Regions from separate parts of the Acidovorax sp. T1 genome, predicted to be linked through region 2. Evidence: predicted binding sites of a transcription regulator. Region 2 holds the regulator's gene; the other holds the start of a gene.
What was found. Region 2 encodes sigma-54, which starts transcription at its own class of promoters, with help from an activator protein. Its sites were predicted from a motif close to TGGCANGNAANCTGCTTT; they were not measured.

Region 1: exaC (acetaldehyde dehydrogenase ExaC) is a predicted target of sigma-54. The motif match lies at 2,658-2,675, and genes of this name have one in related genera.

Annotation. Positions count from the first base shown of each region.
Region 1 is NZ_CP021648.1:3,987,116-3,991,529, forward strand. Features, by position in the region: gene uvrA (excinuclease ABC subunit UvrA) at 1-457, shown strand, start outside; gene CCX87_RS18490 (sigma-54-dependent Fis family transcriptional regulator) at 519-2,480, opposite strand; gene exaC (acetaldehyde dehydrogenase ExaC) at 2,794-4,317, shown strand.
Region 2 is NZ_CP021648.1:3,765,445-3,769,858, forward strand. Features, by position in the region: gene CCX87_RS17490 (THUMP domain-containing class I SAM-dependent RNA methyltransferase) at 1-1,088, opposite strand, end outside; gene CCX87_RS17495 (acyl-CoA thioesterase) at 1,085-1,567, opposite strand; gene CCX87_RS17500 (RNA polymerase factor sigma-54) at 1,649-3,238, opposite strand; gene lptB (LPS export ABC transporter ATP-binding protein) at 3,238-4,011, opposite strand; gene lptA (lipopolysaccharide transport periplasmic protein LptA) at 4,023-4,414, opposite strand, start outside.

The DNA of each region.
Region 1 (4,414 bases), 220 kb from region 2:
GACGGTGGAAGACGCCGCCGCCTACTTCAAGGACGTGCCGACCATCGCGCGCAAGCTGCAGACGCTGCTGGACGTGGGGCTGTCGTACATCCGCCTGGGCCAGAGCGCCACCACGCTCTCGGGCGGCGAAGCGCAGCGCGTCAAACTCGCGCAAGAGCTGAGCAAACGCGACACCGGCCGCACGCTCTACATCCTCGATGAACCGACCACCGGCCTGCACTTTGCCGACATCGACCTGCTGCTCAAGGTGCTGCACCAGCTGCGCGACGCAGGCAACACCATCGTCATCATCGAGCACAACCTCGACGTCATCAAAACCGCCGACTGGCTGATCGACATGGGGCCCGAGGGCGGCGCGGGCGGCGGCAGCGTGGTGGGCGTGGGCACGCCCGAAGAACTGGCGGCCAACCCGGCCAGCCACACGGGGCGGTATCTGGCGCCGTATCTCAGCAAATAGTTTGAAAGAAATTGGCCTCTAGCGCTTGACAGTAAAGCGCAAGAAGCTATAAAAATAGTAGCTATTGAGGCGTGCGTGAAGCCAGCTTGCGGTACAGCGTCTGCCGGCTGATGCCCAGCTGGCGAGCGGCTTGCGACATGTTGCCGCGTGCGGCCTGCAAGGCCTGGTCGATGGCTGCGGTGGAGAGTTGCTGCAGGCTGAGGGCGGCGGGCAGGCCCTCCGCACCCGGGCCTGCTGCCGCTTCGCTGCGCGGGCTGGCGGGCGCCGCCGTGAGCGCCTGCACCAGGTCGTCGGGCATGTGCTCCCAGCCCAGGGTGTCTTCGCCCTCGGCCAGCATGGCGCAGGCGGTGCGCAGCACGTTGGCCAGCTGGCGCAGGTTGCCGGGCCAGGGGTAGGCGGCCAGGCGGGCCAACAGGTCGGGCGCCACCTGCACCTCAAAACCCAGGCCCTGTTCCGTGCCCAGGTCGGCCAGCAGGCGCTGCAGCAGCGCCACAAAGTCGCTGCGCTCGCGCAGTGCGGGCAGTTGCACCGTGAGGCCGTTGATGCGGTAGTACAAATCTTGCCGAAAGCGCCCCTGCTCTGCCGCCTGCATGAGCTGGTTGTGCGTGGCGCAGACCAGTGCAAAGTCCACCGGCACGGCCTTGCTGGCGCCCACGGGCGTCACGCTGCGCTCTTGCAGCACGCGCAGCAGGCGGGTTTGCAGGGCCAGCGGCATGTCGCCGATTTCGTCGAGAAACAGCGTGCCGCCGTGGGCCTCGCGCAGGCGGCCCAGGTGGCCTTCCTTGCGTGCGCCGGTGAAGGCGCCCGCCACGTGGCCGAAGAGTTCGGACTCAATCAGGTGCTCGGGGATGGCAGCGCAGTTGATGGCCACAAACGGTGCGTCGCGGCGCGGGCCGCTGGCGTGCAGCGCGCGCGCAAACACCTCCTTGCCCACGCCCGATTCGCCCTGCACCAGCACCGCAATGGGCTTGCCCACCACGCGGCGGGCCTTGTCGGCGGCAGCGCGCCAGCGGGCGTCGCCGGTGTCCAGCAGCGCCAGTGCGTCCTGCGTGGGTGCGGCGCGGGCCGCCGTGGCGGGCTGCGACGGGGTGACCCACGCGGCGGCATCCATCTGCACCTGGGCAAACAGCAAGCCGCCGTGGGGTGTGCGCAAAGCCTGCGGCTGCTGGGGGCGGCGCTTGTGGTGCGAGAGCAGGTCACCCAGCCGCACGTCCAGCACGCGCTCCAGCAAGGTGGCGCCCACGTCGCCCGCGTGCAGGCCCAGCTGCGCCAGGCCCACGCGGTTGGCGCCCACGATCCAGCCGTCGGCCGACACCGCCACGATGCCTTCGGCCACGCTGCCAATGCCCTCGGGCACGCTGTGCAGGTGCAGGCGGATGTTGCGTTTGCAGGTGGCGGCCAGCAGGCGGTTTTCGATCATGCGCGCTGCCGTACTGACCAGCCCCAGCGTGTGCGCGTGGCCGTTGCGGTAGTCGCCCGAGATGTCGAGGATGCCCAGCAGCTCGCCCGTGGCCGACAGGATGGGCGAGGCCGCGCAGGTGAGAAAGCTGTTGCGCTCCAGAAAATGCTCGCCGCCATGCACCTCGACCGCGCAGGCCTCGGCCAGGGCCGTACCGATGGCGTTGGTGCCCCGGTGGGCCTCGTGCCAGGATGCACCGCTGGTCAGCGCCACGCGCTCGGCCTTGTCCACAAAGTAGGGGTCGCCCAGGGTGTGCATGAGCATGCCGCGCCGGTCGGCCAGCACCACCACGCTCTGGCTGTGGCGCACCTGCTCAAACAGGTACTCCATCACCGGCCGCGAATGCGCCAGCAGCTCGGGGTTGCTGGCCAGCACATGGCGCAGGGTGCCGCTGCTGGGGTGGTCGATGGCCTGGGGCCGCCCGGTGGGCACCAGGCCCGCCGCCATACTGCGCGACCAGGAGCGCGCCAGGCGCTCGTCCACCAGGCCGCTGGGGCACTGGCCAGAGTCCAGCAGATGCTGGCGGGCCTGTCGCAAGGCGACGGGGGAAGTGTTGGGGCGCACGCTTTGTCTCCGTACAGGCTCAGGATGGCCTGCTTGTGGGTATGGGACGAGTATGGCGGGCAGCAACGCCGGGGGCAAGGGCGCGGGCGCCAGGTTTGCGCCAACTGTTCCATTTCGTGACAGGTGTTGCGGTACGGCACAGCACGGCGGGCCCACGGCGACAGGTGAGCCCCTGGTTGGCAGAAAAATCCCAATGAAATCAACACGCCGCGCGCCTTGGCCAGCTGGCATGGGTTTTGAGTAGGGGGTTGGTATCGGACAGGCCCCATGAGGCCCGCCCGATACACACAACCATCGCAGGAGACAACACACCATGACCGTTTACGCAGCCCCCGGCGCCGCTGGCGCCAAGATCGCCTACAAGCCCCAGTACAACAACTTCATCGGGGGCAAATTCGTGCCCCCGGTCAAGGGCCAATACTTTGATGTCATCTCGCCGGTCAACGGCAAGGTCTACACCCAGGCAGCCCGCTCCACCGCCGAAGACATCGAACTGGCGCTGGACGCTGCGCACGCCGCCGCCGACGCCTGGGGCAAGACCGACGCCGCCACGCGCGGCAACATCCTGCTGAAAATTGCCGATCGCATCGAGCAGAACCTGGAGCTGCTGGCCTACGCCGAAACCGTGGACAACGGCAAGGCGATCCGCGAGACGCTGAACGCCGACATCCCGCTGACCGTGGACCACTTCCGCTATTTCGCGGGCGCCATTCGCGCACAAGAGGGCGGCATCAGCGAGATCGATAGCGACACCGTGGCCTACCACCTGCACGAGCCACTGGGCGTGGTCGGCCAGATCATCCCCTGGAATTTCCCCATCCTGATGGCCGCCTGGAAGCTGGCCCCCGCCCTGGGCGCCGGCAACTGCGTGGTGCTCAAGCCGGCGGAGTCCACCCCCATCTCCATCCTGATCCTGGCCGAGCTGATTGCCGACCTGCTGCCGCCCGGCGTGCTGAACATCGTCAACGGCTATGGCCGCGAGGCAGGCATGCCGCTGGCCACCAGCAAGCGCATTGCCAAGATCGCCTTCACCGGATCGACCAGCACGGGCCGCGTGATTGCGCAGGCCGCCGCCAACAACCTGATCCCCGCCACGCTGGAGCTGGGCGGCAAGAGCCCCAATGTGTTCTTTGCCGACATCATGGACAAGGACGATGCGTTTCTGGACAAAGCCATCGAAGGCCTGGTGCTGTTCGCCTTCAACCAGGGCGAGGTCTGCACTTGCCCCAGCCGCGCCATCATTCAAGAATCGATCTACGACAAGTTCATGGAGCGCGTGCTCAAGCGCGTGGCCGCCATCAAGCACCAGAACCCGCTGGATACCGACAGCATGATGGGCGCGCAAGCCAGCAAGGAGCAGCTCACCAAGATCCTGAGCTACCTCGACCTGGGCAAGCAGGAAGGCGCCGAAGTGCTGGCCGGTGGCGGCCAGGCGCACCTGGGTGGCGATCTGGAAGGCGGCTACTACGTGCAGCCCACGCTGTTCAAGGGCCACAACAAGATGCGCATCTTCCAGGAAGAAATATTCGGCCCCGTGCTGGCCGTGACCACCTTCAAGGACGAAGCCGAGGCGCTGGAAATTGCCAATGACACGCTGTACGGCCTGGGCGCAGGCGTGTGGAGCCGCAACGGCAACGTGGCCTACCGCATGGGCCGCGCGATCAAGGCCGGGCGCGTGTGGACCAACTGCTACCACGCCTACCCGGCGCACGCGGCGTTTGGCGGCTACAAGGAATCGGGCATCGGGCGTGAGAACCACAAGATGATGCTGAACCACTACCAGCAAACCAAGAACCTCTTGGTGAGCTACTCAGAAAACAAGCTCGGCTTCTTCTGATGGGGGGTGGCGGTCCAAAAACCGCCCCTGGCGTCGTTGCTCCGTCTTGCCGTGGCGCTGCCACTGTCTGCGACGGAGACGCCTGGCCAGGGACGGT
Region 2 (4,414 bases):
TTCCAGTGCGCGGCCAGCTGGCTGAAGAACTCGCCGCCATCGTCGGTGTGCGCGGCTTCGCGGCCCACGCTGGCGCCCAGGGCGCGCTCGGCCGCGCGTTCGTTGGCGTTTTGCCCGGCGGTGCCGGCGGCGGCAATGCGCTCGCCGTAGGGCGGGTTGAGCAGCATCACGCCGGGCTGCTCGCAGGGCGGCATGCGCTGCAGGGCGTCGCCACCGCGCAGCTGCACGGCATCGGCCACGCCGGCACGCTCGGCATTGCGCTGGGCAAAATCGACCATGCGGTGGGCCACATCACTGCCAAATATGGGCACAGCGCTTGCCTGGATTGCGCCTTCAGCTTCGTTTTTAATAGCAGACCAGACATGCGCCTGGAACGGCAGCAGTTTCTCGAACGCAAAGCGGCGCAGCATGCCCGCCGGGATGCGGCAGGCGATCTGCGCGGCCTCGATGGCAATGGTGCCGCTGCCGCAGCAGGGGTCGTACAGCGGCACGGGGTTGTCGCCCAGGGGGTCCCAGCCGCTGGCGGCGATCATGGCGGCGGCCAGGGTTTCCTTGAGCGGCGCGTCGCCCTTGTCCTCGCGCCAGCCGCGCTTGAACAGCGGCTCGCCCGAGGTGTCGATGTAGATCGTGGCCTCTTCGGTGGTCAGGTGCAGGTGGATGCGCACGTCGGGCCACTGCGTGTTCACGTCGGGGCGCACGCCGCTCTTGGCGCGAAAGCGGTCGGCCACCGCGTCCTTGATCTTGAGGCCGGCGAAGTTCAGGCTTTGCAGCGGGCTGTGCTGCGCCGTCACCTCGACCTTGAAGGTCTGGCGCGTGGTGAACCAGATCTCCCAGGCCACGTCGCTGGCGGCTGCGTACAGGTCGTTCTCGGAGCGATAGGGCCGGTGCGCGAGCTGCACCAGCACGCGTTGCGCCAGGCGGCTGTGCAGGTTCAACAGCAGCGCCTCGCGCCAGGACGCGCGCAGCAGCACGCCGCCCCTGCCGGTGAGCAGGTCTTGCCCCGTGAGGCCGGTGATGCCATGCACCTCGTCGGCCAGAAAGCCCTCGACGCCCGCGGCGCAGGGGAGAAAAAGTTGGAGTTGGTTCATGTCGATGGGGAAGATACGCGCTCGGGCACAGCGGGGAAACCGGGCTCACCCGCGCGGGCCCGCAGCAGCTGGCGGATGGATTCGGGAATCGGCGCCACCTTGCGGTCGCTCTTGCCGATGAAGACGATGCCGGTCTTGCCGCGCGCCACCTCGCGGCCTTGCGTCTTTTCAGTCATTCGAAAGACGAGGTCGAAACCATAGCGATTGAAGTCTGCGGGCGCCATCTCCACGCGCATGGTCTCGCCGTGAAAACCCTCGGACCGGTACTGCGCCACGATGTCTCCCACCACGATGGACAGCCCGCCCACATCCGCCTCGGGGTAACCCAGCGACTGGAAGAAGCGCACACGCGCCTCGGACACCAGCGAGAGCAGCTGTGCGTTGTCCAGGTGCCCGCCCTGGTTGACGTGGCTGATGTAGATCTGCATCTCGGTGGCAAAGCCGAAGTGCGGGGGAAGGTCGAAAACAATGCGGGCCATGGCGTACAAGCGGGTGAGAGGGTCAACGAAACAAAAAAACAACCAACGGGCGCACAACCCGCGCACCCGCCAGCGAAGGGCCTACAAAGCCTTGCGCAGGTTGGCCGGCGCGATCTTGAGCGCCTCGCGGTATTTGGCCACGGTGCGGCGCGCGCACTCGATGCCCTGCTCCTTGAGCATCTCGGCGATCTGGCTGTCGGACAGCGGCTTGGCGGGGTTTTCAGCGGCGACGAACTGCTTGATCAGCGCACGCACCGCCGTGCTGGAGGCGTTGCCGCCGGTCTCGGTGCCCAGGCCCGAGCCAAAGAAGTATTTGAGCTCATAGGTGCCGATCGGCGTGGCCATGTACTTGGCGGTGGTCACGCGGCTGATGGTGGACTCGTGCAGGCCCAGCTCATCGGCGATGTCGCGCAGCACCAGCGGGCGCATGGCCAGCTCGCCGTGGGTGAAAAAGTTTTTCTGCCGCTCGACGATGGCGCGCGAGACGCGCAGGATGGTGTCAAAGCGCTGCTGGATGTTCTTGATGAACCAGCGCGCCTCCTGCAGGCGCTGCTGCATGCCCTGGTGGCCCTCGCCGCCCTTGTGGCCGCGCAGCGCGCCGGCGTAGATGTCGTGCACACGCAGGCGCGGCATCACGTCGGGGTTGAGCTGCACGATGAAGTTGTGCTGGCCGCTGTGCCCATTGGCGCGGCCGGCTTTGCGCACGATGACGTCGGGCACGATGATGTTGCGCTCCACATCGGCAAAGCGGCGGCCGGGGCGTGGCTCCAGCCGGGCAATCAGGGCCATGGCGGCGCGCGTGCGCTCTTCGCCATCGCCACAGGCCTGGGTGAGGCGGCGGATGTCGCGGCGCGCCAGCATCTCCAGCGGCTGCTGGCAGATGGAGAGGGCGGTCTGCACGGTGCCGGGGTCGATCCCGCTGTCTTCGTCGGCGGCCAGGGCCTTGAGCTGCAGCGTCAGGCATTCGGCCAGGTTGCGCGCGCCCACGCCCACGGGCTCCAGGCTTTGCAGCAGGCGCTGCGCCACGGTGAAACGGTGCACCAGCTCGTCGATCTGCTCGAGATTGCCCTCACCAGCCAGGCCCGTGGCCAGCTCTTGGAGCGGCTCTTCAAGGTAGCCGTCGTCGTTGAGCGATTCAATCAGGAAGCGCAGCGCGGCGCGGTCGATCTCGGACAGGCGCAGCGCCAGGGCCTGGCGGTGCAGAAACGACGTGAGGGACTCGTGCGAGCGCGCCAGCTCGGTGGCATCGGCCTCGTCGCCTTCGGAGTCGTTGCGGTTGCGGGCGGGCGCATCACCGCCCCACTCGGCATCGTTGGGCGCCATTTCCACGGTGCCGTCGCCGCTCCAGTCGGGTTCGTCCGCGCTGGTGCTGGGGGTTTCCGCATCATTTTGGCCTTCAGCGCTAGTGCTGCTTGCGCTGGCAGCTCCTGAATACATAGCATCATCGGCGCTGTAGTCGTCGGCCTGCGCGGGGGTGTCGGCGGCTTCCAGGCCGAACTCCTCGCGCGGCGCCTCTTCGGCGGTGCGCTCCAGAAACGGGTTCTCGTCAAGCATCTGCTCGACTTCCTGCGAGAGTTCGAGTGTGGACAGCTGCAACAGCCGGATGGATTGTTGCAACTGCGGCGTGAGCGACAGGTGCTGCGAAACGCGCAGAGACAGGCCGGGTTTCATCACATCCTGAAGTGCTCGCCGAGATAGACGCGTCTTACCTCGGCGTTGTCAACGATTTCGGCCGGCGTGCCCTGGGCGAGCACGCGGCCATCGCTGATGATGAAGGCGTGGTCGCAGATGCCCAGCGTCTCGCGCACGTTGTGGTCGGTGATCAGCACGCCGATGCCGCGCGCCTTCAAAAAACCAATGATCCGCTGGATCTCGATCACCGCGATCGGGTCGATGCCGGCAAACGGCTCGTCGAGCAGGATGAAGCGCGGCTGGGTGGCCAGGGCGCGGGCGATCTCGACCCGGCGGCGTTCGCCGCCCGACAGCGCCAGGGCCGGTGATTCGCGCAGGTGATCCACGCGCAGCTCCTGCAGCAAGGCCGTGAGACGCGCTTCAATCTCGGCCCGGGGCAGGGGCTTGCCGTCGTCGCCGCGCTGCAGCTCCAGCACGGCGCGCACGTTCTCTTCGACGTTCAGCTTGCGAAAGATCGACGCCTCTTGCGGCAGATAGGACAGCCCCAGGCGCGAACGCCGGTGGATGGGCATGTTCGCCACCGAATGGCCATCGATGCGGATATCACCGCCATCGCAGCGCACCAGCCCCACGATCATGTAAAACGAGGTGGTCTTGCCAGCGCCATTGGGGCCAAGCAAGCCCACCACTTCGCCCTTTTGCACGACCAGCGACACGTCCTTGACGACCTTGCGGCTGCCATAGGATTTTTCGAGGTGTTCGACTTCCAGGCGGCTGCCCGTCTGGGTATCTGGGCCTTGACCTTGATTCACCGTCACAGCACTCACTTGCTTGCACCACCGAGCGAGTTGCTGGGACGCAGCACCGGCCCGCTGGCCGCGGGGGCCGGGGCCACAGCGCCGGCAGGCTGCTCCTTGGCCGGCGACAGCACGGCGCGCACGCGGCCGCCCGGGGCGGGTACATCGCCCGGCACGCTGGCGGCCGACTTTTTCTGGCCATCGACCGTGAACACGTCGGTGAGGTTGTTGTAAACGATGACGGCGCCCGACACATCATCGGTCACCACCGATTCCCGATAGCGGCGCATCTCGGCGCGGGTGATGAAACGCACGTTGTCGGCCTTGCCGTCGTATTCGATGATTTCACTCTCGCCTTCGATGAACTCGTCCGGTGCGCCGGCCGGGGTGTCGCGCTTTTGCCGGAAGAACGCGCGCT